One region of the Streptomyces sp. NPDC029122 genome, then DNA from elsewhere that is predicted to be linked to it. Evidence: riboswitches for the same ligand, from Rfam matches in the RefSeq annotation. Region 1 holds a riboswitch; the other holds the start of a gene.

Evidence for each region. Region 1 has a riboswitch for S-adenosylmethionine ahead of thrC (threonine synthase). Riboswitches for the same ligand answer to the same signal wherever they lie in the genome.
Region 2: it holds a riboswitch for S-adenosylmethionine, as region 1 does, so the genes downstream of both, ACZ4WZ_RS24095 (aminotransferase class V-fold PLP-dependent enzyme) here and thrC (threonine synthase) in region 1, are expected to answer to the same signal.

Annotation. Positions count from the first base shown of each region.
Region 1 is NZ_JBVHWK010000018.1:118,589-130,263, reverse strand. It holds gene nagA (N-acetylglucosamine-6-phosphate deacetylase) at 35-1,186, opposite strand; gene ACZ4WZ_RS21590 (ROK family protein) at 1,186-2,118, opposite strand; gene ACZ4WZ_RS21585 (extracellular solute-binding protein) at 2,329-3,633, shown strand; gene ACZ4WZ_RS21580 (DUF3263 domain-containing protein) at 3,710-3,994, shown strand; gene otsB (trehalose-phosphatase) at 4,099-4,956, shown strand; gene ACZ4WZ_RS21570 (alpha,alpha-trehalose-phosphate synthase (UDP-forming)) at 4,990-6,447, opposite strand; gene ACZ4WZ_RS21565 (glucosyl-3-phosphoglycerate synthase) at 6,563-7,540, opposite strand; SAM riboswitch class I at 7,776-7,913, shown strand; gene thrC (threonine synthase) at 7,931-9,220, shown strand; gene ACZ4WZ_RS21555 (MoaD/ThiS family protein) at 9,258-9,536, shown strand; gene ACZ4WZ_RS21550 (cold-shock protein) at 9,918-10,124, shown strand; gene groL (chaperonin GroEL) at 10,438-11,675, shown strand, end outside.
Region 2 is NZ_JBVHWK010000022.1:90,536-102,210, forward strand. It holds gene ACZ4WZ_RS24055 (cytochrome c oxidase subunit 4) at 1-357, shown strand, start outside; gene ACZ4WZ_RS24060 (L,D-transpeptidase) at 482-1,729, shown strand; gene ACZ4WZ_RS24065 (DNA-binding transcriptional response regulator) at 1,816-2,217, opposite strand; gene ctaE (aa3-type cytochrome oxidase subunit III) at 2,404-3,024, shown strand; gene qcrC (cytochrome bc1 complex diheme cytochrome c subunit) at 3,099-3,908, shown strand; gene qcrA (cytochrome bc1 complex Rieske iron-sulfur subunit) at 3,905-4,963, shown strand; gene qcrB (cytochrome bc1 complex cytochrome b subunit) at 4,960-6,585, shown strand; gene trpD (anthranilate phosphoribosyltransferase) at 6,764-7,828, shown strand; SAM riboswitch class IV at 7,972-8,088, shown strand; gene ACZ4WZ_RS24095 (aminotransferase class V-fold PLP-dependent enzyme) at 8,307-9,692, shown strand; gene ACZ4WZ_RS24100 (Lrp/AsnC family transcriptional regulator) at 9,781-10,062, opposite strand; gene ACZ4WZ_RS24105 (rhomboid family intramembrane serine protease) at 10,059-10,793, opposite strand; gene ACZ4WZ_RS24110 (hypothetical protein) at 10,907-11,146, shown strand; gene ACZ4WZ_RS24115 (NYN domain-containing protein) at 11,186-11,675, shown strand, end outside.

The DNA.
Region 1 (11,675 bases):
CGGCCGCCTCCGTCGTGCCGGGCGGACGACCGCTTCAGGACGGCGGGCTGACGATCCATTCGCCGCGCCGCATGACGCCCTTGACGTCGAACGCCGCGTCGAGGACCACCAGGTCGGCGTACTTTCCGGGCTCCAGCGAGCCGACCTCGTCGTAGAGGCCCAGCAGCTTGGCCGGGTTGGCGGAGATCGCCTGGACCACGGACTCGACGGGCAGCCGGTCCACCGTCACCGACCGCTTGAAGGCGGTGTCCAGGGTCAGCGTGGAACCGGCGATGGAGCCGCCCTCCACGAGCCGGGCCACGCCTTCGCGGACCTCCACCTCCAGCGGGCCGAGGTGGTAGGTGCCGTCGCCGAAGCCGGCCGCGTCCATGGCGTCGGTGATCAGTGCGACGCGGTGCGCGCCCGCGTGGTGGAAGGCCAGCTCCAGCATCGCCGGGTGCAGGTGGGTGCCGTCGTTGATCAGCTCGACGGTGACCCGTTCGTCCTCCAGCAGCGCGGCGATCGGGCCGGGCGCGCGGTGTTCGAGGCCCGGCATGGCGTTGTACAGGTGGGTGGCGACGGTCGCGCCGGCCTCGATGGCCTGGCGGGTCTCGTCGTACGTGGAGTCGGTGTGGCCGATGGCGGCGATGACCCCGTGCTCGGCCAGCAGCCGTACGGAGTCCAGGCCGCCGGGGAGTTCGGTGGCGAGGGTGACCATGCGGGCGGCGCCGTGCGCGGCGTCGACCAGCTTGCGGACCTCGGCCGGGTCGGGGTCGCGCAGCAGGTCCTCCTTGTGCGCGCCCTTGCGGCAGGGGTTGATGAAGGGGCCCTCGAAGTGGATGCCGGCGATCTCGCCCTGCTGGGTGAGTTCGGCGAGCAGTCCCGCGCGGCGGGCCAGTTCGTCCAGGCCGCCGGTGACGGTGGAGGCGACGAGGGTGGTCGTGCCGTGTTCGCGGTGGGTGCGTACGCCCTTGAGGACCTCCTCGGCGGTGCCGGAGGTGAAGGAGGCCCCGCCGCCGCCGTGGTTGTGCATGTCCACGAAGCCGGGGACGATCCAGTGCCCGGACAGATCGGTGACGTCCGCGTCCTCGCGGGCGCTGCCCACGATGCGGCCGCCCTCGACGATGACGCGGCCGCCCGCCACGATCCCGGTGGGCAGCACCACCCTCGCGCCGGAGAGAACGGTGCTGTGTGCGCTTCCGGACATCAGGCAGGTACCTCCGTGGCGAGTAGGTCCCAGGCGAGCAGCCCCGCGCCCAGGCATCCGGCGGTGTCCCCGAGGGCAGCCGGAACGATCTCGGGCAGCCGCTGGAACGTCACGCGCTCCTCGACGGCGGTCCTCAGTGGTGCGAACAACGTTTCCCCGGCCTCGGCGAGCCCGCCACCGATGATCAGCGTGTTCGGGTCCAGCAGGGTGATCGCGGTGACCAGGCCGTCGGCGAGGGCGCCGATGGCGGTCAGCCAGACCTCCCGGGCGGCGGCGTCCCCGGACTCGACGGCCTTGGCGCAGTCGGCGGCGTCCGCCGCCGGGTCGCCGGAGGCGGCGGCCCAGGCGCGGCTGACGGCGGAGGCGGAGGCCAGGGTCTCCAGGCAGCCGTGCTGGCCGCAGCCGCAGGCGGGGCCGCCGGGGCGGACCACGATGTGCCCGATCTCCCCCGCGTAGCCGTGGGCGCCGGCCTCGATCCGGCCCGCGATGCCGATGGCGCCGGCGATGCCGGTGCCGAGCGGGACGAAGAGGAAGCGGTCGGCGCCCAGTCCCGCGCCGATGCGGCCTTCGGCGAGTCCGCCCGTGCGGACGTCGTGGCCGAGGGCGACCGGGATCCCGCCGAGGCGGGCACCCAGCAGCTCGCGCATCGGTACGTCGCGCCAGCCCAGGTTCGCCGCGTACACGGCGATGCCCCGGTCGGCGTCGACGATGCCGGGGACGGCGACGCCGGCGGCCGAGGCGGCCGTGCCGAAGCGGGCGCGGCCCAGGCCGAGGAGCTCGGAGGCGAAGTCCAGGATCGTCTCGACGACGGCTTCGGGGCCCCGCTCGCGGCCGGTGGCGCGGCGTGCCTCGTGCAGCAGGGTGCCGTCCGCGCCGATGAGGGCGGCCTTGATCCCGGTGCCGCCCACATCGAGGGCGATGACGTGTTTCACGGGTTTCACAGCAGACAGTCTCGCGTGCTCGGCGGGGAAAGGTCTAGTCCATTGGAGGGGATTGTTGAGCGGCCATACAAATCCGGGCCCCCGCCCGGACACGGTCCGGACACAGTCCGCGGCGAGCCCCGTTCCGGATGTGGAGGAGCCGCCAAAGTGGTGTAGACCTTACGTCGGATCGTACGTACAACCTGGGGTGGATCAAGAACTGTGAAGGGCCGTTACCTGAGGCCGGCGGCGACCGGCGCCGCGCTGTGCCTGACCGTGGCGACGCTGGCGGGCTGTGGAACCGTCTCCGGCCTCACCGGGGACAACGAGGTGACCCTGCGGGTCGTGGCGGCCGACTACGGGGACAATCCGCAGAACTCCTCCGCCGGCTACTGGAAGGACCTCGCCACCTCCTTCGAGAAGGACAACCCCGGCGTCCGCGTCGAGGTCAGCGTCTACTCCTGGTCGGAGGTCGACGCCAAGGTCGCCGCCATGGTCGAGGCCGGCAAGGCCCCCGACATCGCGCAGATCGGCGCCTACGCCGACTACGCGGAGGCCGGCAAGCTCTACACCGCCGACGAGCTGCTCTCCGTCAACACCGAGGCCGACTTCCTCGCCCCGCTCGCCGACGCGGGCAAGGTCAAGCGGGTGCAGTACGGCATGCCCTTCGTCGCCAGCACCCGGCTGCTCTTCTACAACCAGAAGCTGCTCGGCGACGCCGGGGTCATCCCCAAGGACGCCAACGCCTCCTGGCAGCCCAAGAGCTGGGCGGAGCTGGAGGCGGCCGCCAAGAAGCTCAAGGCTGCGAACGTCCCGACCCCCTTCGCGCTGCCGCTCGGCCGCGAGGAGGCCCAGGCCGAGACGATGATGTGGATGCTCGCGGGCGGTGGCGGCTACACCGACAACGAGGAGGCGTACGCGATCGACTCCCCGGAGAACGTCAAGTCGCTGGAGTTCCTGCGCGACAAGATGGTCGGCCAGCAGCTGACCGGCCCGGTGGAGCCCGGCAAGCTGGACCGCCAGGCCGCCTTCGACGCCTTCACGCGCGGCGAGGTGGGCATGCTCAACGGCCACCCGACGCTGCTGAAGCAGGCCGCCGGCAAGGGCCTGAGGTTCGGCATGGTCGCCATGCCGACCGCCGACGGCACCGACCACTCCACGATGGGCGTCGCGGACTGGGTGATGGCCTTCAAGAACGGCCACAAGAAGGAGTCCGGGAAGTTCCTGGACCACCTGTTCTCCGCGAAGAACGTGACCGCCTTCACCAACCGGTACGACCTGCTGCCCGTCACCACCAGCGGCTACCGGGCCATGGCCGCCAGCACCGGCGGCACGGCCACCCAGCTGAGGACCTTCCTGACCGCCCTGCCCAGCGCCCGGCTCTACCCGGTCGGCAAGAAGTCCTGGGCCGGCGTCAGCGAGGACGTCAAGCAGAACATCGGCAAGGCCGTACAGCCGGGCGGGCAGCCCGCGAAGGTCCTGGAGGAGATCGCCACCAAGGCGCGCAAGGCGGACGGCGAACGCTGACCCCCCGGCCCCGTGGCACCGCGACCGGCCCCGACCGGGCCGGAGCGGTGTCGGTGGGCGGCGTTAATCTGGCCGTATGACGGACGGCGGCCAGGCGGGTGAGACGGCGGAGACCGGGGCGGCGGAGACGGCACACGGCCGGCTGACCGCCGCCGAGGCCGCCGTGCTCGCCTACGAGGGCCGCAGCTGGCCCGGCCCGGGAGCCAAGGAGCGGGCCGTGCGCGAAGGCCTCGGGCTCACCCCGGTCCGCTACTACCAGCTGCTCAACGCCCTCATGGACGACCCGCGCGCCCTCGCCCACGCCCCCGGCACCGTCAACCGCCTCCGCCGCATCCGCGAGGCCCAGCGGGCCCGGCGCTAGGCCGTCTCTTCCGGGTCTTGCCGGGTCAGGCCAGATCCGGAAGAGACGGCCCAGCTCGGGGGAAGGCTGGTCGGCGCCGTGGCCGCCCCGGTAGGGTCATCCGTATGGGGAGCCAGCCGCACGACCTGCCGCCGATGCCCGTGCCCGCCACCGCAGCCGGACGCGAGGGACTCGAAGCCCTCCTCCGCGCACCCCGCAGAGCCGTGATCGCCCTCGATTTCGACGGCACCCTCGCCGAGATCGTCCCCGACCCCGAGCAGGCGCGCGCCCACCCCTCCGCCGTACCGGCGCTCGCCGCGCTGGCGCCGCAGGTGGAGGCCGTGGCCGTCATCACCGGCCGGCCCGCCGGGGTCGCCGTCCGCCACGGCGGCTTCGCCGGGGTGCCGGGACTGGAGCACCTCGTGGTCCTGGGCCACTACGGCGCCGAACGCTGGGACGCGGTCACCGGCATCGTCCACGCCCCCGCCGAACACCCCGGCGTCGCCGCCGTACGGGCGGAGCTGCCGGGGTTCCTCGACGCGATCGGGGCGTGGCGCGGGACCTGGATCGAGGAGAAGGGCCGGGCGCTGGCCGTCCACACCCGCCGCGCCGAGGACCCGGCCGCCGCCTTCGACGCCCTGCGCGAACCCCTCGCCGAGCTCGCCGCCCGGCACGGGCTGATGGTCGAGCCGGGGCGCGCCGTGCTGGAGCTGCGCCCGCCGGGCATGGACAAGGGCGTCGCCCTGACCGAGTTCCTGGAGGAGCGGAACGCCGGGGCGGTGCTGTACGCGGGGGACGACCTGGGCGACCTCGCGGCGTACTCGGCGGTCGAGAAGCGCCGCGCCGAGGGCCTCCCGGGGCTGCTGGTGTGCAGCGGCTCGGCCGAGGTCCCGGAGCTCGCGGCCCGCGCCGACCTGGTCCTCCCCGGCCCGGCGGCGGTGGCGGCCTTCCTGGCGCGGCTGGCGGCCGCCCTCACGTCCTGAGGGGCGGGGGCGCGGGCCGCGCCCCCGCCCGCCTCACCCCCGCAGTGCGTCCAGCTGGGCCGTGAACCAGGCCGTCGGGGGGAGGGCCGTCGCGGCCGCCGCCAGGCGCTTGGTGCGTTCCGCGCGTTCCGCCGCCGGCATGGACAGGGCCTCGTGGAGGGCTTCGGCCGTCGCGGAGACGTCGTACGGGTTGACCGTCAGCGCGTCCCCGCGGAGCTCCTCGTACGCCCCCGCCCCGGTGGACAGCACCAGCGCGCAGCCCGCCTCCGACACCACCGGGATCTCCTTGGCGACCAGGTTCATCCCGTCCCGCACCGGGTTGATCAGTGCCACGTCGGCCAGGCGGTACGCGGCCAGGGAGCGGGCGAAGTCGTCCTGCACGGAGAGGAGGACCGGCTGCCAGTCCTCCGTGCCGAACTCCTCGTTGATCTCCGCCGCCAGCTCGCGCACCGACGCCGTGTACGCCCGGTACACCTCCAGGTCCTGCCGCGAGGGGTAGGCGGACGCCAGGTGCACCACGCGGCCGCGCCACTCGGGGTGGACGGTCAGCAGCTCCCGGTAGGCCAGCAGGCCGCGCAGGACGTTCTTCGACAGTTCCGTGCGGTCGACCCGGACGATGGTCTTCCGGTCGCCGACCTCCGCCCTCAGCGCGGCCAGCTTGTCGTCGACCTCCGGCCGGTGCGCGAGCTTGCGCAGGTCTTCTTCGTCCACGCCGAGGGCGAAGACCGCGACGTCGGTCCGCTTGTGCCGCACGGGGCTCATGGGGTTCTTGTCGACGTAGCGGGACTTCGACGGCTCCACCCCGGCCGGGAACTTCGGCTCGGCGACGCCCCGCTCGTCGTCCAGCTGCGCGCCGGCCATGAAGCTGTGTGCCCACGCCCAGGTGTGGAAGCCGACCAGGTCCGCACCGAGCATGCCCCACACCAGCCGGCTGCGGATGTCGTCCGGGAGCATGCCCAGGAACTCCCGCGAGGCCCACGGGGTGTGCGTGAAGTGCGCGATCCGCAGGTCCGGGCGCAGTTCGCGCAGGGCCCCCGGGACCAGGGCGAGGTGGTAGTCCTGGACCAGGACCGACGCGCCCTCCGCCGCCTCCTCCGCCAGGGCCTGGGCGAAGGCCTGGTTGTACGCGGTGTACGAGTCCCAGCGGCGGCGGAACGCGGCGTCGAAGACCGGCTCGCGCGGGACGTCGTACAGGTGGTGGTGGGTGAACCAGAGCACGGAGTTCGCGATGCCGTTGTAGGCGTCGTCGTACACCTCGGGATCGATGTCCAGCATCCGGACGCCGGGCTCGGAGACGCCCCGGTGGACCGCCTCCCGGTCGGCGTCCGACAGGGCCGCGCAGATCCACAGGGCCTCCGGCTGCGCGGCGAGCGCCGCGGACAGGCCGGAGACGAGGCCGCCGCCGCCGCGGCGGGAGCTGAGGGTGCCGTCGGCGTCGAGGGCGTACGAGAGCGGGCCGCGGTTGGCGGCGACGAGAACCTGAGAAGCCATACGGGAAGCCATGCGGCGAACCTAGCCCGGTCGGTCCTCGCTCAAACGTCCGGTAATTGTCCGGTTCGTCACGTCCTGGCCGACCCGGGGCTCACGCCACCCGCCGACCCGGGGCTCACGCCACCCGCCGGACCGCGTACTCCTCGACCTCCAGCATCGGCGGCCGCTCCTCCGTGTCCACCGCGTACGTGCGCGGAACGAACCCGTCCGGCCCCCGCTCGAACTGCGTCAGCCTCGGCCGTACCTGTGGGTGCCCCCGGCGGTGGCCGGGGGCGTGCCCGCGCGCGAGCCGCAGCTGCGCGGTGCGGTAGATCGCCGCGGCCATCCGGCCCAGCGCCTGCCCGTCCTGGTGCCGGTGCAGCCGGACCCCGACGTCCACCTGGGCCAGTCCGTCCAGCCCGACCGTGTGCAGCGCGTCCACCAGCAGACCCAGCTCCACCCCGTACCCGACGGGGAAGGGCAGCCGCTCCAGCAGGGAGCGGCGTACGGCGTACTCGCCGCCCAGCGGCTGGACGAAGCCGGCCAGCTGGGGCCAGTGGAGGTTGAGGAGGGGGCGGGCCACCAGCTCCGTGACGCGCCCGCCCTGGCCCGGGGCGTCGCCGAGCGGGCGGTCGTACATCGCCTTGACGAACTGCACCGGCGGGTCGGTCAGCAGCGGTCCGACGATCCCGGAGACGAAGGCGGAGTCGAAGTCCCGCAGGTCGGCGTCCACGAAGCAGACGATGTCCCCGGTGGTGGCCAGCAGCGAGCGCCACAGCACCTCGCCCTTGCCGGGCACGGCCGGGATCCGCGGCAGCACCGAGTCCCGGTGCACCACCCGGGCACCGGCGTTCGCCGCGACCTCGGCCGTACGGTCGGTGGAGCCGGAGTCGACCACCACCAGCTCGTCCACCAGGGGGACCGCGAGGCCCTCGATGAGGTCGCGCCGGATCACCTCCACGATCTGCCCGACCGTGGCCTCCTCGTCGAGCGCGGGCAGCACCACGCTCACCGTCGTACCGGACGCCCGTTTCCGGTCGAGCAGCCGGTCGAGCGGTCGGTCGGCGGCGGACCAGGAGCGGACCGCCAGCCAGCGCTCCACGTCATCCAGCACTCTCAGCACTCCCTGGGCTTCTCTGCGGCACTCGGCACCCGATGCCCGGCGCTCGGTACTCGGCGGCACTCGGCGGTTTTCGGCCGAATTGTGATCCATCTCGCGGTTCGGACGGCTGTCTCAACCGCCCGCCCCTTCGGTTACAGTCTTGAACAACGCGAAGGACCACCGCATGCCGGGGGTCCCGCGTACAAACGCACCGGCGCGCCAGAGAGCGCGTGTGCCGGTGCCATACCGCTCATCCAGAGGGGCAGAGGGACACGGCCCGTTGAAGCCCCGGCAACCCTCCAGTCGGTTCTCGCCACGCGAGGCCCCGGCTAGGGAAGGTGCCAATTCCGTCTCATGGCGAAGTGCGCCATGGGGAAGATGAGGAGAAAGGGCCTCGCCATCATGGCTGCACAGACTGTCGCCACCTCTGCCACCACCGGGTCCGTCGATCTGGGACCCGCCACCGGCCTTTCCTGTCGTGAGTGCGGCACCCGCTTCGAGCTCGGCCCGATCTTCGCCTGCGTCGAGTGCTTCGGCCCCCTGGAAGTCGCCTACGAGCTTCCGCTCGGCGACCCGGAGGCCCTGCGCGCCGCGATCGAGGCCGGCCCGAACAACATCTGGCGCTACGCGCCCCTGCTGCCCGTCCCGGCGGACGTGGCCTCCAAGCCGAGCCTGAACCCGGGCTTCACCAAGCTCGTGGACGCCGAGAACCTGGCCAAGGAGCTGGGCTTCACCGGCAAGCTCTACGTGAAGGACGACTCCGGCAACCCGACGCACTCCTTCAAGGACCGCGTCGTGGCCATCGCCGTCGAGGCCGCCCGCGCCTTCGGCTTCACCACCCTGTCCTGCTCCTCCACCGGCAACCTGGCCGGCGCCGTCGGCGCCGCGGCCGCCCGCGCCGGCTTCCGCTCGTGCGTGTTCATCCCGCACGACCTGGAGCAGGGCAAGGTCGTCATGGCCGGCGTCTACGGCGGCGACCTGGTCGGCATCGAGGGCAACTACGACGACGTCAACCGCTTCTGCTCCGAGCTCATCGGCGACCCGCTGGGCGAGGGCTGGGGCTTCGTCAACGTCAACCTGCGTTCCTACTACGGCGAGGGCTCCAAGACCCTGGCGTACGAGATCTGCGAGCAGCTCGGCTGGCGCCTGCCCGACCAGATCGTCATCCCGATCGCGTCCGGCTCCCAGCTGACGAAGATCGACAAGGGCCTCCAGGAGCTGATCAAGCTGGGCCTCGTCGAGGACAAGCCGTACAAGATCTTCGGCGCCCAGGCCGAGGGCTGCTCCCCGGTGTCGACCGCCTTCAAGGCCGGTCACGACGTGGTCCGCCCGCAGAAGCCGAACACCATCGCCAAGTCCCTGGCCATCGGCAACCCGGCGGACGGCCCGTACGTCCTGGACATCGCGCGGCGCACCGGCGGCTACGTCGAGGACGTGAACGACGAGCAGGTCGTCGAGGCCATCAAGATCCTGGCGCAGACCGAGGGCATCTTCGCCGAGACCGCGGGCGGCGTGACCGTCGGCGTGACGAAGAAGCTGATCGAGAACGGGCAGCTCGACCCGGCCCTGACCACCGTGGTCCTGAACACCGGTGACGGCCTCAAGACCCTGGAGGCGGTGGCCGCGGACAGCGGCCAGACCGCCACCATCCGCCCCAGCCTGGACGCGTTCCGCGCCGCCGGCCTGGCCTGACCATCTCCCCCTGCTCTACCGGAAAGGCAGTAGCGCCATGAGCGTCAACGTCCGCATCCCCACCATCCTGCGCACCTACACCGGCGGCAAGGCCGAGGTCCCGGCCGAGGGCGCGACCCTCGCCGAGGTCATCGAGTCCCTGGAGCAGAACCACCCGGGCATCGCCGCGCGCGTCCTGGACGACCAGGGCAAGCTGCGCCGCTTCGTGAACGTCTACGTCAACGACGACGACGTGCGCTTCGAGGGCGGCCTGCAGGCGGCGACGCCGGACGGCGCCGGCGTCTCGATCATCCCCGCGGTGGCCGGCGGCTGCTGACCGAACACATCAGAATTGCCCCCTCCGTCATAAACGGAGGGGGCAATTCTGCTTGATTGGGCGCGGTAGAGTTGGGGCAGTCCCCTCCGCTGTTCTTGCCCGCCGCATATGAGCGGGCCGACGGATGGTTGACATTGAGTCAACATGCGCGCGCCTTTTGGGCCTTTGGTGCTGCTTGTCTGGCCCGAGTTGCCCTGGAATATTCCAAATTTTCACTCTATTTCAACGTTTCCGCGTGTCCAGATTTCTCGTCGGATTGACCTGTTGCTGACAGCACCGGTGCGGATACATTCAGCCGCGGTCGAGGCGTTCCGGCGCAAGTTCTGACCCGGGACCGCGAAGTGCGGTCCTGCGCAAGGGCCAGTAATAGGGGAGTTAGGCATGGCTCAGGGCACCGTCAAGTGGTTCAACGCGGAGAAGGGCTACGGCTTCATCGCGGTCGACGGTGGTGCGGATGTGTTCGTCCACTACAGCGCCATCCAGATGGACGGGTACCGCACCCTCGAAGAGGGTCAGCGGGTCGAGTTCGAGATCTCGCAGGGCCAGAAGGGTCCGCAGGCGGACATGGTCAAGCTCGCGGCCGGCTGAGCCGGAGCGGACGCGTTCGGCCACCGACGCACGCACACGCATGAGGGGCCCACATCCTGGACAGGGTGTGGGCCCCTCCTGCGTGTCGGCCCCGTCTCGCCCGCGTGTTGCCGGAAGCCGCTTGCACTCGTGGGGGTCGAGTGCTAATCATTGGCGTTAGCACTCTCCGGGTGAGAGTGCTACTAAGACGAGGACCGGGTCGGTGAGGCCCGCAGGGTCCGGCGGGAAGGAACCGCCGGATCCGCAGGCCGTCCGTCGCGGGCGCGGGCGCGGTCCGGAGCAATCCACCCCTGTCCGGGAGGACCACTTCACCATGGCCAAGATCATCGCGTTCAACGAGGAGGCCCGGCGCGGTCTCGAGCGTGGCATGAACCAGCTCGCCGACGCCGTCAAGGTCACCCTTGGCCCCAAGGGTCGCAACGTCGTCCTTGAGAAGAAGTGGGGCGCCCCCACGATCACCAACGACGGCGTCTCCATCGCCAAGGAGATCGAGCTCGAGGACCCGTACGAGAAGATCGGCGCAGAGCTGGTCAAGGAAGTCGCCAAGAAGACGGACGACGTCGCCGGTGACGGTACGACCACCGCGACCGTCCTCGCCCAGGCGCTCGTCCGCGAGGGTCTGCGCAACGTGGCCGCCGGTGCCAACCCGATGGCCCTCAAGCGCGGTATCGAGAAGGCCGTCGAGGCCGTATCGGCTGCCCTGCTGGCCCAGGCCAAGGATGTCGAGACCAAGGAGCAGATCGCTTCCACGGCCTCCATCTCCGCCGCCGACACCCAGATCGGCGAGCTCATCGCCGAGGCCATGGACAAGGTCGGCAAGGAAGGCGTCATCACCGTCGAGGAGTCCCAGACCTTCGGTCTGGAGCTGGAGCTCACCGAGGGCATGCGCTTCGACAAGGGCTACATCTCGGCGTACTTCGCCACCGACATGGAGCGTATGGAGGCGTCCCTGGACGACCCGTACATCCTGATCGTCAACTCCAAGATCGGCTCGGTCAAGGACCTGCTGCCGCTCCTGGAGAAGGTCATGCAGTCCGGCAAGCCGCTGCTGATCATCGCCGAGGACGTCGAGGGCGAGGCCCTGTCGACCCTGGTCGTCAACAAGATCCGCGGCACCTTCAAGTCCGTCGCCGTCAAGGCCCCGGGCTTCGGCGACCGCCGCAAGGCCATGCTCGGCGACATCGCCATCCTCACGGGCGGCACGGTCATCTCCGAGGAGGTCGGCCTCAAGCTGGAGAACGCCGGTCTCGACCTGCTCGGCCGCGCCCGCAAGGTCGTCATCACCAAGGACGAGACCACCATCGTCGACGGTGCCGGTGACAGCGACCAGGTCCAGGGCCGCGTCAACCAGATCCGCGCCGAGATCGAGAACTCCGACTCGGACTACGACCGCGAGAAGCTCCAGGAGCGCCTCGCGAAGCTGGCCGGCGGCGTGGCCGTCATCAAGGCCGGTGCCGCGACCGAGGTCGAGCTCAAGGAGCGCAAGCACCGCATCGAGGACGCCGTCCGCAACGCGAAGGCGGCCGTCGAGGAGGGCATCGTCGCCGGCGG
Region 2 (11,675 bases), on a different contig from region 1:
ATCCTGATCATGACCGTCGTGTACGGCGTCTGGTCGAAGGAGCCGGTCGGAACCACCGCTCTCGCGCTGGCCTTCGGCCTGAGCGCCATGATCGGCTACTACCTGGCCTTCACGGCCAAGCGCGTGGACGAGATGGCCCAGGACAACCTGGAGGCCGATGTCGCCGACGAGGCGGGCGAGCTGGGGTTCTTCTCCCCGCACAGCTGGCAGCCGCTCTCGCTGGCCATCGGTGGCGCGCTCGCGTTCATGGGCGTCGTCTTCGGCTGGTGGCTCATGTACTTCTCGGCCCCGATCATCCTGATCGGCCTGTGGGGCTGGGTGTACGAGTACTACCGCGGTGAGAACCAGAACCAGTAGCACCGGCGTTACGCGGCCCGCCGCGGCGCCTGAGGGGCCCGGACACCTTTTCGGAGGAGTCCGGGCCCCTCGTTTGCAGTCACCCCGCGCGCTGGATTTGTCATATCTTCATAGCGTTGGGCGCATGAACCACTCACCGCGTCTCTGGCCGGTACTCAGCTGCTCCCTGCTGGTCGCGTCCCTCGGGGCCGGCGCCACCGCATGCGGGTCCGGCGACACCAACCCGCTGTCCGCCCGCCCGTACGACGCGGGCGACCAGGTCGTCTTCAACCAGGCGCCCGGCGGACGCCCTGCCGACCCCGACAAGCCGCTCGAGGTCACCGCCAAGGGAGCCGAGGCGCGGATCACCGACGTGATGGCCGTCGACACGCACGGCCGCCGCCTGGCGGGCGAACTCTCCGCCAAGGGCGACCGCTGGCACAGCACCGTCCCGATGGCGGCGGGCGTGCGCTACACGGTCACGGTGAGCACGGAGGACCAGCGGGGGGCCCCGGGGCAGCGCACGACGACGTTCGAGACCACCCCGGCCAAGAAGGTCCTCAAGGTCGAATTCGGCCCCGAGGAGGGCAAGTACGGCGTCGGCCAGCCCCTCACGGCCGAACTCAACGAGCCCGTCAAGGACAAGGCCGCCCGCGCCGTCGTCGAACGGGCGCTGGTCGTCGAGGCGCCGCCCGGGGTCGAGGGCGCCTGGCACTGGGTGGACGACAAGAACCTGCACTACCGCCCGAAGGACTACTGGCCCGCCCACAGCACCGTCTCCGTACGGAGCAACCTGGAGGGCATCAGGGTCTCCGACGAGCTCCACGGAGCCGCGTCCAAGCCGCTGAAGCTGGAGATCGGCGACCGGGTCGAGGTCACCACCGACGCCGCCTCGCACTACCTCACGTTCGAGCGCAACGGAGAAGTGATCAACACCATCCCGGTGACCACCGGCAAGCCCGGCTTCTCCACCCGCAACGGGGTCAAGGTGGTGCTCGGCAAGCAGTACTACGTACGGATGCGCGGCGACACCGTCGGCATCGGCGGCAGCGAGTACTACAACTTGCCCGTCTACTACGCCACCCGGGTGACGTGGAGCGGTGAATACGTGCACGCCGCGCCGTGGTCGATCGGCTCCCACGGCTACGAGAACGTCAGCCACGGCTGCACCGGCATGAGCACCGGCAACGCCGCCTGGTTCTACGAGAACATCACCGAGGGCGACATCGTCAAGGTGATCAACAGCATCGGCGACGACATGGACACCTTCGGCAACGGCTTCGGCGACTGGAACATGGAGTGGAAGGAGTGGCGCGAGGGCAGCGCACTCCTGAAGGGCACCCAGGAAGGCCGCAGCCCCGTCGACCAGGCGCGGCTGCGCCCCACCGTCTGAGAGGCCCGCAGAAGGCCGTACGGGCCCGCGGGCGGCCACCGGGGCCGGCCGCGGGCCCGCGTCGTGCCCCGGGGGCCCCTCGCGCCTCAGGCGTCCAGTGACAGCCGCGGCCGGAGCAGACCCGCGAGGGTGTCGGGGAAGTCGACCGGGTCCACCGGAAGGGTGACCGCCGCGTCCGCCCGGCTCCAGGTGGCCAGCCAGGCGTCCTGGGGGCGTCCCATCAGCAGCAGCACCGGAGGACACCGGAAGATCTCGTCCTTGATCTGCCGGCACACCCCCATGCCCCCGGCCGGAACCGCCTCGCCGTCCAGCACGCACAGATCGATGCCGCCCGCGTCCAGCTCCTTGAGGACCGCTGGAAGCGTGGCGCACTCCAGGAACTCCACCGGCGGCAGGTCCGGGGCGGGCCTGCGCCCGGCGGCCAGCCGCACCTGCTCCCGGGTACCCGCGTCGTCGCTGTAGACCAGAACCCGCGCAGTCGCCCGCATTTCGTCCTCCACCTGGCCGTGAATCACGCTGATGATGCGCGGGATGCTACTCCGTCCGACCGGTTGTCAACATCGGTTCCGCCAGCCTCGCGACCGGTCTCCTGATGGGCCGTTCGGGCCTTGCACACCCCCCTGACACTCCGAACGGCACCCCCCGGGGTGAGGGCGGGATAAGCGACCGACATAATGTCGGTCGTGGCGACAGCAACGACAGTAGATACCGGGCACGCGCACCCGACGGTCAACCGGCCGAACCTCGTCAGCGTCGGAACCATCATCTGGTTGAGTTCCGAGCTGATGTTCTTCGCGGCCCTCTTCGCGATGTACTTCACCCTGCGATCCGTGACGGGTGCCGAGTACTGGACAGAGCAGGCCGAGGCCTTGAATCTGCCCTTCTCGGCAACGAACACCACGATCCTGGTGCTCTCCTCGCTCACCTGCCAGCTCGGCGTATTCGCCGCCGAGCGCGGTGACGTGAAGAAGCTCCGGACGTGGTTCATCATCACGTTCGTCATGGGTGCGATCTTCATTGGCGGCCAGGTGTTCGAGTACACCGAGCTGGTCAAGCACGAGGGCATGTCCCTCTCGTCCGGTCCGTACGGCACGGTCTTCTACCTGACCACCGGCTTCCACGGTCTGCACGTGACGGGCGGTCTCATCGCCTTCCTGCTGGTCCTCGGCCGGACGTACGCGGCCAAGAGGTTCACCCACGAACAGGCCACGTCGGCCATCGTCGTGTCCTACTACTGGCACTTCGTCGATGTCGTCTGGATCGGCCTCTTCGCGACGATCTACCTGATCAAGTAGCGAACACGTCGCCGGCTCGCCCGGCACTCCATCCAGAAACACCGACGCAGAAGATCCTGACACCGGGGTAATCCGTGAAAAAGCTCTCCGCACGACGACGCCATCCGCTGGCGGCGGTCGTCGTTCTACTCTTCGCGCTGGCGGTCACTGGGGGGCTGTACGCCGCCTTCGCGCCCGCGGGCAAGGCGCAGGCCGATGAAACCGCCCAGTCCCTCGCCATCGAGGAGGGCAAGAAGCTCTACGCCGTGGGTTGCGCAAGCTGCCACGGAACCGGCGGTCAGGGTTCCACTGACGGCCCCAGCCTGGTCGGCGTCGGCTCCGCGGCCGTCGACTTCCAGGTGAGCACGGGCCGCATGCCCGCCCAGCAGCCCGGCGCCCAGGTGCCGAAGAAGCCGAACATCTACACCCAGGCCCAGATCGACCAGCTCGCGGCGTACGTCGCGTCCCTCGGCGCCGGCCCGATCACGCCGACCGAGAAGCAGTACGACCCGGCCGGGGCCGACATCGCCGCTGGTGGTGAGCTGTTCCGCAACAACTGCGCGCAGTGCCACAACTTCACCGGCGAGGGCGGCGCACTGACGAACGGCAAGTACGCCCCCAACCTTGAGGACGTCTCGCCGAAGCACATCTACGAGGCCATGCTGACCGGCCCGCAGAACATGCCCTCCTTCCCCGACAGCACCATGCCGGAGAAGCAGAAGAAGGACATCATCGCGTACCTCGAGAACGTCAACGGCGAGAAGTCCACCAGCCCCGGTGGCCTCAAGCTCGGCGGCCTCGGTCCCGTCTCCGAGGGTCTGTTCGGCTGGATCTTCGGCCTGGGTGCGCTGATCGCTGTTGCCGTCTGGGTCGCGGCCCACACCGCTAAGGCCAAGAAGTCATGAGTAGCCAAGACATTCCCGAAGACAAGCACCTGCCGAGTGAGCAGGGCGACGCGCACCACGGTGCCGTAGCGGTCGCGGACGACCCGTTCGCGGACCCGGGCCTCCCGGTCCACAAGCCGCGCATCCAGGACATCGACGAGCGGGCCGCCAAGCGGTCCGAGCGTACGGTCGCGATGCTGTTCACCCTGTCGATGCTGGCCACGATCGGCTTCATCGCCTCGTTCGTGGCCATCCCGGTGGAGAAGATCGTTTACATCTTCCCCATCGGGAAGGTCAGCGCGCTGAACTTCGCGCTCGGCCTGACGCTGGGCGCGGCCCTGTTCTGCATCGGCGCCGGCGCGGTCCACTGGGCCCGCACGCTGATGTCCGACGTCGAGGTCGCCGACGAGCGCCACGAGATCGCCGCCTCCCCGGAGGTCAAGGCGAAGGTCATGCAGGACTTCGCCGCCGGTGCGAACGAGTCCGGCATCGCCCGCCGCCCGCTGATCCGCAACACGATGCTCGGCGCGCTGGCCCTGCTGCCGCTCTCCGCCGTCGTGATCCTGCGCGACCTGGGCCCCCTGCCCGAGGACAAGCTGCGCAAGACCCTGTGGTCCAAGGGCAAGCTGCTCATCAACCAGAACACGATGGAGCCGCTGCGTCCCGAGGACGTCCTGGTCGGTTCGCTGACCTTCGCCATGCCGGAAGGCCTGGAGGAGGACCAGCACGACTTCCAGGTCCAGATCGCCAAGGCCGCCCTGATGATCGTCCGCATCAAGCCGGAGGACATCAAGGACAAGCAGGAGCTGGAGTGGTCCCACGACGGAATCGTGGCCTTCTCCAAGATCTGCACCCACGTCGGCTGCCCGATCAGCCTGTACGAGCAGCAGACGCACCACGTGCTGTGCCCGTGCCACCAGTCCACCTTCGACCTCTCCGACGGCGCCCGTGTCATCTTCGGCCCGGCCGGTCACGCCCTCCCGCAGCTGCGGATCGGTGTGAATAGCGAAGGCTTCCTCGAGGCGCACGGCGACTTCGAAGAGCCCGTCGGTCCTGCATTCTGGGAGCGCGGATGAGTACCTCTGCCAACAACGAACGCAATGCGTCGCGCGGCGAGCGCGTAGCCGACTGGGCGGACGGCCGCCTGGGCATCTACGGCCTCGCCAAGGCGAACATGCGCAAGATCTTCCCGGACCACTGGTCCTTCATGCTGGGTGAGATCTGCCTCTACAGCTTCATCATCATCATCCTCACGGGTGTGTACCTGACGCTGTTCTTCCACCCGAGCATGAACGAGGTCGTCTACCACGGCTCGTACGTGCCGATGCAGGGCGTCCTGATGTCCGAGGCCTTCGCCTCGACCCTGGACATCAGCTTCGACGTCCGCGGTGGTCTGCTGATCCGTCAGATCCACCACTGGGCGGCGCTGATCTTCGTCGCGGCCATGGTCGTGCACATGATGCGCGTCTTCTTCACCGGCGCGTTCCGCAAGCCGCGCGAGGTCAACTGGATCTTCGGCTTCCTGCTGCTGGTCCTCGGCATGTTCACCGGCTTCACCGGTTACTCGCTGCCGGACGACCTGCTCTCGGGTACCGGTGTCCGCTTCATGCAGGGCGCCATCCTGTCCGTCCCGGTCGTCGGCACCTACCTGTCGATGTTCCTCTTCGGCGGGGAGTTCCCGGGCGGCGACTTCGTCGCGCGCTTCTACTCGGTGCACATCCTGCTGCTGCCCGGCATCATGATGGGTCTGCTGGTCGCGCACCTGATCCTGGTGTTCTTCCACAAGCACACCCAGTTCGCCGGCCCCGGCAAGACGAACAACAACGTCGTCGGCATGCCGCTGCTGCCGGTCTACATGGCCAAGGCCGGAGGCTTCTTCTTCCTGGTCTTCGGTGTCATCGCGGCCATCGCGGCGATCGCCTCGATCAACCCGATCTGGGCGCTCGGCCCGTACCGCCCGGACCACGTGTCCACCGGTGCGCAGCCCGACTGGTACATGGGTATGCCGGAAGGCCTCATCCGTGCCATGCCGGGCTGGGAGATCAACCTGTGGGGCCACACGCTCGTCCTGGGCGTGTTCATCCCGCTGATCCTCTTCCCGCTGGTCCTCGGCGCCATCGCCGTCTGGCCGTTCATCGAGTCCTGGGTCACCGGCGACAAGCGCGAGCACCACATCCTGGACCGCCCGCGCAACGTCCCGACCCGTACGGCCTTCGGTGTCGCCTGGATCGCGGAGTACATCGTGCTCCTCATCGGCGGCGGCAACGACATGTTCGCCCAGTACTTCCACCTGTCGATCAACGCGATCACGTGGTTCGTCCGGATCGGCTTCTTCGTCGTCCCGGTCCTGGCGTTCATCGTCACCAAGCGGATCTGCCTCGGCCTCCAGCGCCGGGACCACGACAAGGTGCTGCACGGTCGCGAGACCGGCATCATCAAGCGTCTGCCGCACGGTGAGTTCGTCGAGGTCCACGAGCCGCTGTCCCAGGACAAGCTGCACACGCTCACCGCGCACGAGCAGTACGCGCCGATCGAGATCGGCCCGACGGTCGACGAGAACGGCGTCGAGCGCAAGGTGACGCGCGGCGAGAAGCTGCGGGCGAAGCTCAGCAAGGGCTTCTACGCGGAGAACAACCAGATTCCGAAGCCCACGGTGGAGGAGTACAAGGAGATCCAGGCCGGACACGGCCACCACTGATCTCCGGCACCACCCGCTCGAGGGATCGGTTCCGGCCGATCCCGGTGTCGCCACAGCGAGAGCCCCGTCCAGCGACTGGACGGGGCTCTTCGCTGCCATCCGGGCTGGATAGGCTGAGATCCTTCCCATTCGACGTGGGCGCCGACACCGGGCGGCCCACGAGCAGCAGGAGCGGACCATGGACGTTGTGACCCCGGCAGGCGGCGACAGCGTGGCGGCCCGCGGCTGGCCGGGCGTCCTCGACGCCCTGCTCGGCGGCCGTGACCTCGGCGCGGACGACACCGCCTGGGCGATGGACCGGATCATGCGGGGCGAGGCCACCGACGCGCAGATCGCCGGTTTCGCGGTCGCGCTGCGGGCCAAGGGGGAGACCGTCGAGGAGATCGGCGGCATGGTGCGGGCCATGTACGCCCACGCCAACCTGATCGAGGTGCCGGGCCGGACGGTGGACATCGTCGGCACCGGCGGCGACGGGGCCAAGACGGTGAACATCTCGACGATGTCCTCCATCGTGGTGGCCGGTACGGGCGCGAAGGTGGTCAAGCACGGCAACCGGGCCGCGTCCTCGGCGAGCGGCTCCTCCGACGTGCTGGAGAAGCTCGGCGTCAACCTCAACCTGACCCCCGCCCGGGTGGCGGAGGTCGCGGAGCGGGCCGGCATCACCTTCTGCTTCGCGGTGACGTTCCACCCGGCGCTGCGCCACGCGGCGGCCGCCCGCCGCGACCTCGGCATCCGGACCACCTTCAACTTCCTCGGCCCGCTCACCAACCCGGCCAAGGTCCGCGCGCAGGCCACGGGCGTCGCCGACGCGCGGGTGGCTCCCATCGTGGCCGGGGTGCTCGCCGAGCGCGGCTCCTCGGCCCTGGTGTTCCGCGGTGACGACGGCCTGGACGAGCTGACCACCACCGCCACCTCCCGCGTGTGGTGGGTCCGCGAGGGCACGGTGACCGAGCTGCCCTTCGACCCGCGCGACGTCGGCATCCCGCTGGTGGACGTGGCGCGGCTGCGGGGCGAGGACGCCTCGTACAACGCGGACGTCGCCCGCCGCCTGCTGGCTGGGGAGACGGGCCCGGTCCGCGACGCCGTCCTGCTGAACGCGGCGGCGGCCCTGGTGGCCCTCGACCCCGGCACGGGCTCCCTGGAGGAGCAGATCGCGGGCGGTATCGCCCGGGCGGCGGAGGCCATCGACTCGGGCGCGGCGCGTGCGGCGCTGGAGCGGTGGGTGGCGGCCAGCAACGCGTAGCGCGGCCGTTCCCCGCCGCCGGCGGCCGTTTCCGCCGCCCGCGGCCGGAGACGGTGCGGGAAGGAGCACGGAGGGGTGACCCCGGTCCACGATGCGGACCGGGGTCTTGCGCGTGCGGGACCTTGTGGCAGGATGCTCTCCAAGGTCACGAGTGACAGCGTTCAGGCCCCGGCTTGCTGTCCGGCAACCCTCCTTCCGTGGCGGGGTGCCCCGGGTGATGACCAGGCCGTGGGCAGCGAGGTCCACGGCAAGCGCGGATCCCTCGACACCAGGGGTCCTGGTCTCTCGAGGAGCGTTTTCCGTGAGCAAGCGAATGCGATAGGGCGACTCCGCCCCTTCTTCAACCCCCGGACCGGGTCCCTTCCGTGTACCCCCGTCAGGTCCGGGGCTCCCCGTACCCCTCAGGTCGGCCGCCGAGCCGTACCCGCGTACGGGCACACCCGAAGCCATTCAGCCCTGCCTGCCGGGAGATACCGCCATGTCCGCATCCCTGAACGCCGCCGCCACCGCCGCCTGCGCCCCCGCCGCCCCCGCCTGTGGCGGGCCGCTGCCGGTGCTCGGCCGGGACGTCACCGTCCCCCTCGTCACCGGCGGCGAGGTCACCTACGCCGCCCTCGACTACGCGGCCAGCGCCCCGGCGCTCCAGCGGGTCTGGGACGACGTCGCCGCGTACGCCCCGTACTACGGCAGCGTGCACCGGGGCGCCGGCTACCTCTCCCAGCTGTCCACCGACCTCTTCGAGCAGAGCCGGGCCACGGTCGCCGAGTTCCTCGACTGCCGCCCCGGTGACCAGGTGGTCTTCACCCGGTCCACCACCGACTCCCTCAACCTGCTCGCCGCCGCGCTGCCCTCCGACTGCCGGGTCTTCGTCTTCGAGACCGAGCACCACGCCTCGCTGCTGCCCTGGGGCGACGCCCGGGTCACCTGCCTCGACGCCCCGCGCACCCCCGGAGAGGCGGTCGCCACCCTGGAGCGGGCCCTGGCCGAGCGCGACCCCTACGGCCCGGCCCTGGTCTGCGTCACCGGCGCCTCCAACGTCACCGGCGAGCTGTGGCCCGTGCGGGAACTCGCCGCCGCCGCGCACGCCCACGGCGCGCGGATCGTGCTCGACGCCGCCCAGCTGGCCCCCCACCACCCCGTCTCCGTACGGGAGCTCGACGTGGACTGGGTCGCCTTCTCCGGGCACAAGCTGTACGCCCCCTTCGGCTCGGGCGTGCTCGCGGGCCGCGCCGACTGGCTCCAGGAGGCCGAGCCGTACCTCGCGGGCGGCGGCGCCTCCCGTACGGTGGCCCGCCGCGAGGACGGCGGCGTCGACGTCGAGTGGCACACCACCGCCGCCCGCCACGAGGCCGGCTCCCCGAACGTCATCGGCGTCTACGCCATCGCCTCCGCCTGCCGCGCGCTGCGGGAGGCCGGCTTCGAGAACCTGGTCGCCCGGGAGAACCACCTCATCGCCAAGGCCCGCGAGGGCCTCGCGGAGGTCCCGGCCGTGCGGGTGCTGTCCCTGTTCGGGGACGACGCCCCGCGCGTCGGCGTCATCTCGTTCGTGGTCGACGGCTGGAACAGCTCGCACTTCGCGGCCGCGCTGTCCGCCGAGTACGGGATCGGCGTGCGCGACGGCCTCTTCTGCGCCCACCCGCTGGTACGGACCCTGCTGGGCGGCGAGCCGCAGGCCCAGGGGGAGTGCGGGGCGCCGGAGGCGGCGCCGGGGGAGAAGTCGCTGAACGCCATCCGGGTCAGCTTCGGGGCCGGCACCCCGGACGAGCACGTGGAGCGTTTCGTGAAGGCCGTGCGGGAGCTCGTCGAGGACGGCGCGAAGTGGCGGTACCGCACGGAGGAGGGCCGCTGCGTCCCGGTGGTGTAGCACCGCGAGCGGGCCGCCGCCGCCCCGCGCGGCGGCATCCCCGCACCGGCCGCCGCGGGCCTGACCGGCGCTACTTTGACGACAGGGCCTAGGCGTCCAGGCCGATGGCGAAGGCGGCTTCGAGGTCGTGCTGGGAGTACGTACGGAACGCCACGTGGGTGTCGGTGGCCTCGACGCCCGGGATCTTGCTGATGCGGCCCGGGATGACGTCCGCGAGGTTCTCGTGGCGGGCCACGCGGACCAGGGCGATCAAGTCGTACGTGCCGGTGACGGAGTAGACCTCGCTGACGCTGTCCAGCTGCGCGATCGACTCGGCGATCTCGGGGATGCGGTCCACGCTGGTCTTGATGAGCACGATCGCGGTGATCACGGTTGGCTGTCTCCCTCGACGGCAGTCACTGGTCTCCTCACTCTAGTCGCACGGCGATACCGCCCCCACGCGTAGAGGAAGCCGACGGAGAAGCCCACCACGTGGGCCAGATAGGCCACTCCGGGCCCGCTCCCGGCGCGCTGCGCCGCCAGCCACTGGAGGCCGAACCAGAACAGCAGCACGATCCACGCCGGGAAGCGCAGCGGCAGGAAGAACAGGAACGGGAACAGGCTCGTCACCCGGGCCCGCGGGAAGAGGCGGAGGAAGGCCCCCAGCACCGCCGAGATCGCCCCGGACGCCCCCACCAGGGTCTGGTCCGAGGACGCGTTGGCCGCCGCGTAGGCCGCCAGCGCGAGGTATCCCGTACAGACGTAGAAGGCGAGGAACGGGATCCGGCCCATCCGTTCCTCGGTCATCACGCCGAAGACGTAGAGGAACAGCATGTTCCCGAGCAGGTGCAGCCAGCTGCCGTGGACGAAGAGCGCCGTCAGCGGGGTCAGCAGCGGGCGTGCCGCTCCCGAGAAGAGCTCGTCCGGGACGACGCCCCAGCGCCGGAAGTACGCCGTCCCCGTCTCCACCAGCAGGTCGCCCGTCCCGTAGGCCGGGTTCAGGCCAGAAGCCGGTCCGAGGAAGAACACCGCGCAGCAGGCCGCGATCAGCGCGTACGTGACCACGGGCCCCCGGGCGGCCTCGCACAGGGTCCGCCACTTTACGATCATGCGACAGAGCATGACGCAGGCGGACCCGCCTGAGGGTGGTGCCAGGCCGTAGGGTTACGTGCTGCGGTCCGGCGACCGCGGCGCGAGGCTTTAATTGAATGAGCTACGAAGGAGAGAGCGGCCTGATGACGGTTCCCCTGCCGACCGACACCACCCGGTGGCGCTGCACCCTGTGCGGCAACCTCACGCGGTTCGATGTCACCCGATCGTCGAAGGTCGTGGAGTACGTCCACCTCGATCTCGCCGGGGAGCCCAAGGTCGAGGAGCGCGAGGTGGTCAGTGAGACCATCGAGTCGGTCCGCTGCCGCTGGTGCAACGCGGTGGACCAGATCGAGCTCGTGGACAGGCCGGGCACCGACTCCTGACGGAGCCGGGCCCACAGTAGATCACGGTAGGGGTGACGGATTGTGGAGCCAGCAAGCGGCGCGAGGCCGGCCGACGCGGCCGGTGACGCCGCGGAGGTCCTCGACCGCCCGCTGCCGGAAGGCGTGCGGCGCCGGGTCGTCACGATCGTCTCGGACGCCTTCGGCGCCCTGACGGTCGCGGACCTTCCGGCGCAGCTGCGCCAGTACGCCCGGTTCACCCCGACCCGGCGCGCCAAGTTCGCGGGCAACGCCATGGCCGCCGCCGTGGAGACCGACGGGGTCTTCCGCAGCCGGATCGCGGAGAAGCTGCGCGAGGCGCAGCCGGAGCTGGCCGGAGCCCTGGAGTCCGGGGCCCCTCCCGCCGCCGCGGACCCGCTGGACGTGGCGGCCGCCGCGTACGTGCTGCGTCCGGCCGGCTGGGTCAAGCTGGTGGCCTCCGCGGGGGAGGAGGCGCAGCGCGCCGACGCCGAGCGGGTCGGCGACGAGACCCGGCGGGAGCTGGAGCGGCTGCGCGAGGAGCTGGCCCACC